Regions from separate parts of the Enterococcus sp. ZQ21 genome, predicted to be linked through region 1. Evidence: riboswitches for the same ligand, from Rfam matches in the RefSeq annotation. Region 1 holds a riboswitch; the other holds the start of a gene.
The links. Region 1 has a riboswitch for thiamine pyrophosphate ahead of thiT (energy-coupled thiamine transporter ThiT). Riboswitches for the same ligand answer to the same signal wherever they lie in the genome.
Positions count from the first base shown of each region.

Region 2: it holds a riboswitch for thiamine pyrophosphate, as region 1 does, so the genes downstream of both, QK255_RS07810 (ABC transporter permease) here and thiT (energy-coupled thiamine transporter ThiT) in region 1, are expected to answer to the same signal.

Region 1 is NZ_CP125658.1:2,451,431-2,455,810, forward strand. It holds gene QK255_RS11875 (patatin-like phospholipase family protein) at 1-39, opposite strand, end outside; gene QK255_RS11880 (hypothetical protein) at 296-1,069, shown strand; gene thiT (energy-coupled thiamine transporter ThiT) at 1,199-1,720, opposite strand; TPP riboswitch at 1,786-1,888, opposite strand; gene QK255_RS11890 (ribose-phosphate diphosphokinase) at 1,894-2,865, opposite strand; gene glmU (bifunctional UDP-N-acetylglucosamine diphosphorylase/glucosamine-1-phosphate N-acetyltransferase GlmU) at 2,959-4,332, opposite strand.
Region 2 is NZ_CP125658.1:1,615,785-1,620,164, reverse strand. It holds gene QK255_RS07825 (ABC transporter permease/substrate-binding protein) at 1-191, shown strand, start outside; gene QK255_RS07820 (ABC transporter ATP-binding protein) at 188-1,153, shown strand; gene QK255_RS07815 (dihydrolipoyl dehydrogenase family protein) at 1,140-2,462, shown strand; TPP riboswitch at 2,525-2,629, shown strand; gene QK255_RS07810 (ABC transporter permease) at 2,703-3,446, shown strand; gene QK255_RS07805 (ABC transporter substrate-binding protein) at 3,461-4,380, shown strand, end outside.

The DNA of each region.
Region 1 (4,380 bases):
CGACATTTTCTGTGAAAAGTAAACTTTTTTTATCTCCATCGCTTTCTCCTTTTTCTTCAAGTATACCAGTACGTCGAAAAAAGTTCATGAGTATCGTATTCGACTTTGGATATTCCATAAGAAAACAATTCATAAAACCACCTTTAAATAAAAAATACAAAAATTAATTGAAAATGAGAGTATTTTTAATGAAAACGTGATTTTGTAATGGAATTTTAAAATAAAAGAAACAAGCTTTTTTTATGCAAATGTTGTAAAATAAAAGAGATTAAGAGGAAATAAGAGGAGGAACATGATGACTGAGTCAGTTTATGTACATATTGATACCACAAGTAATGCTGTTTTAACAAAAGGACTGACTGCTACTGATTTTGCAAACAGTATCGTGCATTTTCCTCAAAACTTGCTCTTGCTTGATCCATCTGCTTCTGCTGGAGAATACGAATCTCATACAGGGCTGAAAGTAATCCGTGGTACAGAAAATATCCAGCGTTTCTTTTCCTCTTCTCGAAACAGGCGTGGATTCGATGAATTGAAGTGGATCGACTTTACTGATTTAACGATGCTGAAAGAATTGACACCTTTAGAAATTTCAGAATTGTTATATTTTGGCCATATGAAAACACACCTCCACTCACCATTTTTTTATAAGCTACAAAATAATTTCGTGTACTTCGATCTGAACGATCAATTGAACCGAATTTATTATCGCTATTTAGATGAATTTTACAGGATTTTTGCTAGTAAATTAAGTTCTATCCTGTCAGATAAGATCAATGTAAAAAAATCCTTTTTTAAAAAGGAAACACCTGTTGAAAAAATCAGTGTGGAATTATTGAAAGAAATGCGTAATTTAATGCAGGAAGGGATCATTTTTTCTTTTGATCAAGTTGGTTTGATCGATGACGAATACCGTATTCCTATTTATGTGATTGAGGACTATATTTGGAAATTGAAAGGTACTCGGTATCGGGAAGAAGAAGTCGTCGCTACTTTAATCTACTCTGTCAACGATCGGCGCTGGCAATTGGTAGAAGATGCCGGTCTTTCTTATCTGCCATTGAAGTGAATCTATTTCTTACCGAAAAACAAAAAGGAAACAAGAAACTAGGACATGATTTTGTCTCAAGCTTTTTGTTTCCTTTTTTATTTAAAGATTCTGTCGTTTATCTGGCACAAAAAGCGATGGAATCGTTTGTTAGATCCCTAATAAAACGATCATCGTCACAATCGCTGTGCTCAACCCACTAGCACCATTCATTACGAAAGAAAAGAGCCAAGGATTCATCCCCCATAGTGCATAGGCTCCCCAGAAAACAACTCCCGCAATAAAATGCCAAAAATATCTGGAAAGTGCGCCAATCAATGCACCAAACACTATGTTTTTTCTGATTTGTTTCGTATTTCCATCTGCATAGCTTTTTTGGACATTTGAAGCCATGAGCCCTGCTGCACCTGCAAAAGTATAAGCAATCGGATACTCAATCAACACTTGAACGACACTTAAATAATAAACTTGTCCCAACGGAAAGTGTAAGATCCCCCAAATGAAACCTGCCAGCATCCCTGCCTTTGTCCCTCTTCTTAACGCAAAAAGCGTCAACGGAATCTGCCCTAATGAAATAGAAAAGCTGCTGCCGATCTGGATTGGTATCAATGACAGCACCATCGCTAACGCTGCAACAATCGTTCCTTCTACCCAAACTCTATTTTTTCCCATAAAAAAACTTCCTCCTTTGAATAAAAAAGTCACAAAGGAGGGAGCAGCTTTCGAAAAATTTCAAACAGCTGTTTTTTCACAATTCCTACGCTCGCATAACCGAAACAGGTACGAAGGGTTTAGAAATAGATTCAATCTCAGCCCAATTGGACTCCCCTTTGTGAGTTTATTTATTATTTATTTTTTGTTTCAAATAATGGACTAACTGGTTTGTTTTCATGGATACGTTTGATTGCATCTCCCATTAGTCCGCCAACACTTACTTCATCGATTTTATCGATTTTACGATCTTCTGGAAGATAGATCGAGTCTGTGACAACTAGTCGCTCGATAGCTGAATCTTCTATTCTTTGTAAAGCAGGACCAGATAATACTGGATGGGTACATGAAGCATACACACTTGTTGCACCAGCTTCTTTCAAAGCATTGGCAGCCAATGTGATCGTACCTGCTGTATCGATCATATCGTCGATCAGTACACAAGTTTTGCCTTTGACTTGTCCAATGATGTTCATTACTTCTGCAACATTTGCTTTTGGACGGCGTTTGTCGATGATCGCAATCGGAGATTTCAAGAATTCCGCTAATTTACGTGCTCGTGTAACGCCACCGTGGTCTGGTGAAACAACGACAACATCGTCGCCTTTGATTCCTTTTTCCAAGAAATAATTAGCAATAAGTGGCGCACCCATCAAATGATCGACGGGAATATCAAAGAAACCTTGGATTTGGACTGCATGAAGGTCCAAAGTCAGCATTCGTGTTGCACCGGCTTTTTGAATCATGTTTGCTACTAATTTCGCTGTGATTGGTTCCCGTGCACGTGCTTTACGATCTTGACGCGCATAACCATAATAAGGCATGACTACGTTGATTGTTTTTGCACTTGCTCGTTTCAGTGCATCAATCATGATCAGCAACTCCATCAAGTTATCATTGACTGGGCTGCTCGTTGATTGGATCACATAGACATGCGATCCACGAATACTTTCTTCAATGTTTACTTGAATTTCTCCATCACTAAATTGAGTAACAGATGATTTTCCTAACTCGACACCGACTGCTGCTGCAATTTTCTCTGCTAATGGGCGATTGGAATTTAACGCAAAAATTTTTAATCTTGGGTCAAAGTAATGTTTTGACATGGGGACCTCCACTTTCTTTTTCACAACTCTAGAATTCTACCTAATAAATAGTAGTCATATTTTTTAAATAAATCAAGTGATTTTGCAAAAGTCTTAGTTTAGATAAGGGAGTTTTTTGGCATATCCTTCTTTATTGACTTGTCTTGCTCTCGCAATTGCCAGCGCATATTCTGGAATATTGTCTGTAATTGTTGACCCGGCAGCAATCGAACTGTTTTTAGCTACCTCGACAGGTCCGATGATATTCGTGCTAGAACCAATAAAGCTGTGGTCGCCGACAGTCGTATGATGCTTGTTCTTTCCATCATAGTTGACGAAGACAACACCACATCCGACATTGATCTCTTCTCCCAACGTAGCATCACCAACATAAGTCAAGTGACCGACTTTCGTTCCTTTGCCGATTTGAGCATTTTTCACTTCCACAAAGTTTCCGATATGGACGTTTTCGCCAATTTCAGCTTTTGGTCGTAAATGTGCATAAGGTCCCACATCTGCATGTTTCTTGACATGGCTGCTTTCAATGACTGAGTTTTCAATGACGACGTGATCCTCAATCATACTGTCTACGATTTTTGAATGTGCCCCGATGACACAATCAGAACCGATGACTGTATTGCCTTGGATTTGTACACCTGCTTCGATCAATGTGTCTGGACCAATCTCTACGCCTGCATCGATGTATGTCGTTGCTGAATCGACAAAGCTTACGCCATTGACCATATGCATCTGGTTGATCCGCTTTCTCATGATCTCATTTGCTTTAGCTAACGCGATCCGATCATTGACTCCCATTGATTCTTCGAAATCATCTGTTTGATAAGCAGCAACTGTATTGCCTTCTTCTTTTAAGATTTCGATGATATCTGTCAGATAGTATTCACCTTGAGCATTGTTTGTTCCGACTTTGCTTAACGCATCGAATAAAGCTTCGTTGTCAAAACAGTATGTTCCTGTATTGATTTCTTGTACAAGTGCTTCTTCTGGTGTTGCGTCTTTTTGTTCCACGATTTTTTCTACGATCCCAATATGGTCACGAATGATCCGACCATATCCTGTTGGGTTTTCTGCTTGTGCCGTCAAGATCGTCGCACTTGCATTTTTTCCTTGGTGATATTCAAAAAGATTGTTCAGCGTTTCAGTAGTCAATAATGGTGTATCGCCACTGATAACTAACGTCGTTCCTTTTTTTCCTTCCAAGAAAGAAGCGGCTTGCAAAACAGCATGTCCTGTTCCCAATTGCTCCGCCTGTAACGCATATTTACTGCGTTCTCCTAGTTGTGCTTTGACTTGTTCTGCTCCGTGTCCAACGATGGTAATCACTTCATCTGGTTTCGTTTCACTGACCCGATTGATGATATGTTCTACCATAGGTTTACCAGAGACGGGATGTAAAACTTTATATAATTTTGACTTCATGCGGGTACCTTTCCCTGCCGCCAAAATAATTGCATAACGTGCGTCCAACTGCGTCACTCCTAAATATAGTTTGCTGATTTCAGTTTATCCCAGTAT
Region 2 (4,380 bases), 840 kb from region 1:
CACTGATGAAAACAGATTTCGCCAAGGACCATCCTGAAATCGTTGAAGCGCTGAATAAATTAAGCGGAAAAATAACAGAAAATCAAATGATCGATATGAACTATCAAGTCAATGTCGAAAAGAAAAAACCGGCAGAAGTAGCACGAACCTTCCTGGAAAACGAAGGATTACTAAAGGAGGGAGATCAGTGACTAAATTAATCGAATTCAAACATGTGCAAAAAAAGTACGATGGAAAATATGTCATTGATGACCTAACTCTTGCAATCAAAGAAGGAGAAATCTTTGTTTTGGTTGGGCCTTCCGGTAGTGGAAAAACAACTACTTTGAAAATGATCAATGGATTATCTAAACCATCAGCAGGAGACATCTACTTCAAAGGAAAATCGTTAAATGAATATAATCTGCAGAAAATGCGGTGGAATATGGGGTATGTGCTGCAGCAAATCGCTTTGTTCCCGACCATGACAGTCAAGCAAAACATTGAAGTCATCCCTGAAATGTTAGGTTGGGAAAAGCAGAAAAGAGCAGACCGTGTAGATGAACTTCTTCAAAAAGTTGGCTTATCTCCTGATATTTATCGAGATCGTATGCCTAGAGAGTTGTCTGGAGGAGAACAGCAACGAATCGGGATCATCCGAGCTATTGCTGCAAGCCCAGATGTGATTTTGATGGACGAGCCATTTAGCGCATTAGATCCTATTTCAAGAAATTCATTACAAGAATTAGTTTTATCTTTACATGAAGAACTGGGAACGACCATCGTTTTCGTTACGCATAACATGGAAGAAGCAATCAAGCTAGGAGATCGTATTGCGTTTATGAAAGATGGAGAAATTATCCAATGCGACACACCAGAACAGTTATTGATGAATCCTAAAAATGAATATGTACGGCATTTCTTTGATGAACCGAAACAGACGAAAGAATGGCGAGTCGAAGATTTAGTCGTCAATGGATATTTTTTAAAAGAAGTACCAAAAAACAGTCATCAACAAGTTTGCCTTGATACGCCTCTGAAAGAAGTGTATACACTTCTTTCAGTGTACCCAAACATTGTGATAGTAGAAAAAGGAAAAAATATTGGTTCACTGACAAGTAAAGAAGTCTTTACTTTTTTAAGTCGAGAGGAGGAAGAAAATGAAAACATATGAGGCAATCGTCATCGGTTCAGGTGTGAGCGGCTTAAGTGCTGCTTATGGATTGAAAGAAGCAGGTAAAACAGTACTAGTGGTCGAAGAAGATCTATGGGGCGGGACTTGTCCTAACCGTGGATGTGATCCTAAAAAAGTCTTGTTAAGTGCTGTAGAAGCCCGTAATCGGATAAAACAATTGAATGGAAAAGGATTTAACGAGATCCCAACCGCTAATTGGGAAGAACTCCAAAAATTCAAACGCACATTCACAGATCCAGTTCCAGAAAATCGGAAAAAACAATTGGCGGAAGCTGGAATCGATCATCTTTCAGGGACCGCTCGTTTCTTAGACGACTCATCTATTGAAGTCAATGAAGAAGTTTTTCATGGAGATTACTTTGTTCTGGCAACAGGCCAAAGACCCACGATCTTACCAGTGGAAGGAAAGGAATACTTGAAGACTAGTGCAGATTTTTTATCATTGCCTGTACTGCCTAAAGAAATTATTTTTATCGGCGGCGGATATATTGCTTTTGAACTGGCTACGATTGCCAATGCTGCAGGGAGCAAAGTAACCATTGTCCATCATAATCAACGACCATTAAAAGAATTTGAGGCGTCTTTGGTAGAGGAAGCCGTCCATCAAATGGAAGCATCTGGCATTCAGTTTGCTTTTGATGTTGAAACCCAAAAGATCATCTCGGAAGGAACTCGATATCGTTTAGTCGGAAAAGAGACGGAATTAGTAGCAGATATGATTTTTTGTGCGACTGGGAGACAGCCGAATACAGAATCTTTAGCACTTGAACAAGCGAATGTCGTCTTTGATAAACACGGGATTGAGGTCAATCATTATCTGCAAACGAGCAATCCAAAAATTTTTGCGTGTGGAGATATTGTTTCAAGGAAAACACCCAAATTGACACCAGTCGCCACTTTTGAAGGAAATTATGTAGCTAAGCGGATAACGGATGCAACAAGCGAACCTATCAAATATCCGATTATACCCACGATCGTCTACGCCAGTCCTAAACTTGCTGAAGTAGGAGTTACAAAAAGTCACGCCTCTTCGTCAGATCAAGTGGTGGAGATGGATCTTACCAGTTGGTTCACCTATCATCGCGTCAATGAACCAGTTGCTAAGGCTGAATTGACCTTTGACCAGCAAAATTATTTGATTGGTGCTGCAGTGATTAGCGAGCAAGCAGATGAATTGATCGATGATTTGACACTAGTCATCAATCAAAAATTGACTAAAAAAGAGTTGGATGGCTATATCATGGGGTATCCGACATTGGCAAGTGATCTCTCCTATTTATTGAAATAATCAGCATGATAACTAAAGCGCTTGTTGCTTTTTCCTTCTTGTGCTACACTTTAAAAAATGAATACCTGTTTCTGGGGATGTCGTAGACGACATGAGAGTAAGTTGTGAACTTAGACCCATTGAACCTGTCAGTTAATACTGGTGAAGGGAGAAACATAGCAGACGCTTGAAGCGGGTTACTATGTCGTGCCCATTTCAAGCGTTTTTTGTTATCCATATTAGAAGAAAGGAGGCGTCAAAATGAAGAAAAATCTTTATCCAGCAGTCAGTATGGCATTCATTTTAATTATTTGGCAGATCGTTGTCTTAGTTTGGAAAATACCCGCTTTTATTTTACCCGGACCTGCTGCTGTATTTTCTGCGTTAACAGCAGATGCACACGTATTACTTTCCCATTCTGTCACAACATTAAATGAAGCAGTGATTGGTTTGGCAATAGCTAGCGTTCTTTCTTTTATTACTGCTTTGGCAATGGATTATTGGAAGTTCTTAGAAATGTCTTTTTATCCATTACTAGTGATTTCTCAAATGTTGCCAATCATGGTGTTAGGGCCATTACTGACCCTATGGTTTGGTTTCGGTATGCTTCCAAAAGTGATCCTTGTTGTCTTGATAAGCTATTTTCCGATCGTAGTTTCTTTTTCGGATACATTGAGGAAAGTATCGAAGGAGCAAATCATCTTTTTGAAAACGATGGGAGCAGATACAGGGAAGATTTATCGAATATATAAAATACCAGCGGGTTTAGCCGGATTCTTTTCCGGTTTAAAAGTGGCCGCTACTTATTGTGTCAGCGGAGCAGTCGTTGGAGAATGGCTAAGCGCTCAAGCAGGCTTAGGGTATTATATGATACGCGTAAAAAACAGCTACCAGATCGATAAAGTTTTTGCTGCGATCATTTGTGTCATTCTATTGAGTTTATTGCTGAATGGCGCTTGTTCATTATTGAAAAAAGGGTATTATCGTATGCTTTATATTTTTTAAGAGAAGGGGATCAAATGAAAAAATTATGGCTTTTATTACCGCTACTGTTGCTTTTATCCGCTTGTGGCACTGCAAAGGAAACAAGTAGCAAACAAGAAACGAAGGATTTGAAAAAAGTGACACTTGTTTTGGATTATGTACCGAATACTAATCATACTGGCATCTACCTAGCAAAAGAAAAAGGCTATTATAAAGAGGCTGGTTTAGATGTCCAAATCATCGAACCAGGAGATAATTCGACAAGTATTGGTCTAGTAGGTGCGGACAAAGCACAATTTGGTGTAAGTTATCAAGAAGATGTCACTTATGCTCACGCAGATGGACAGAATATACCAGTCAAAGCAATTGCTACAGTGATCAAACATAATACTTCTGGATTCGCCACCCTATCAGACAGTAACATCCATTCACCAAAAGATTTTGAAGGAAAAACATATGCAGGTTGGCAAAGTCCAAGTGAAGAAGCTGTCTTAAAAGCTGTGATGGAAAAAGACGGCGGTGACTTTTCAAAACTGACAATGGTAGGAAGCAATGGAGAAGGGCCAGAAAGCTTAGGAAAATCCTCAGATATCCAATGGTACTTTGAAGGTTGGGATATGATCAAAGCAAAAGAAGCCGGTATTGAACTAAACTATATCCCATTGAAAGAATTAGATGAACGGTTAGATTACTATACTCCGGTAATTATTACGAATGATCAACTGATCAAAAATGATCCAGGATTGGTACAGTCTTTTATGGATGCCACGAAAAAAGGCTATCAGGAAGCTATTAAGGATCCAAATGACAGTGCTAAACTGTTGCAAAAATATGCAAAAGGAAATGATCGGACGTTTTTAGAAGAATCACAAGCATTCTTATCAAAAAATTATACGGATGATCCTGAGAATTGGGGATTGATGGAAGAAAAAGTTTGGCGCAATTATACAGCTTT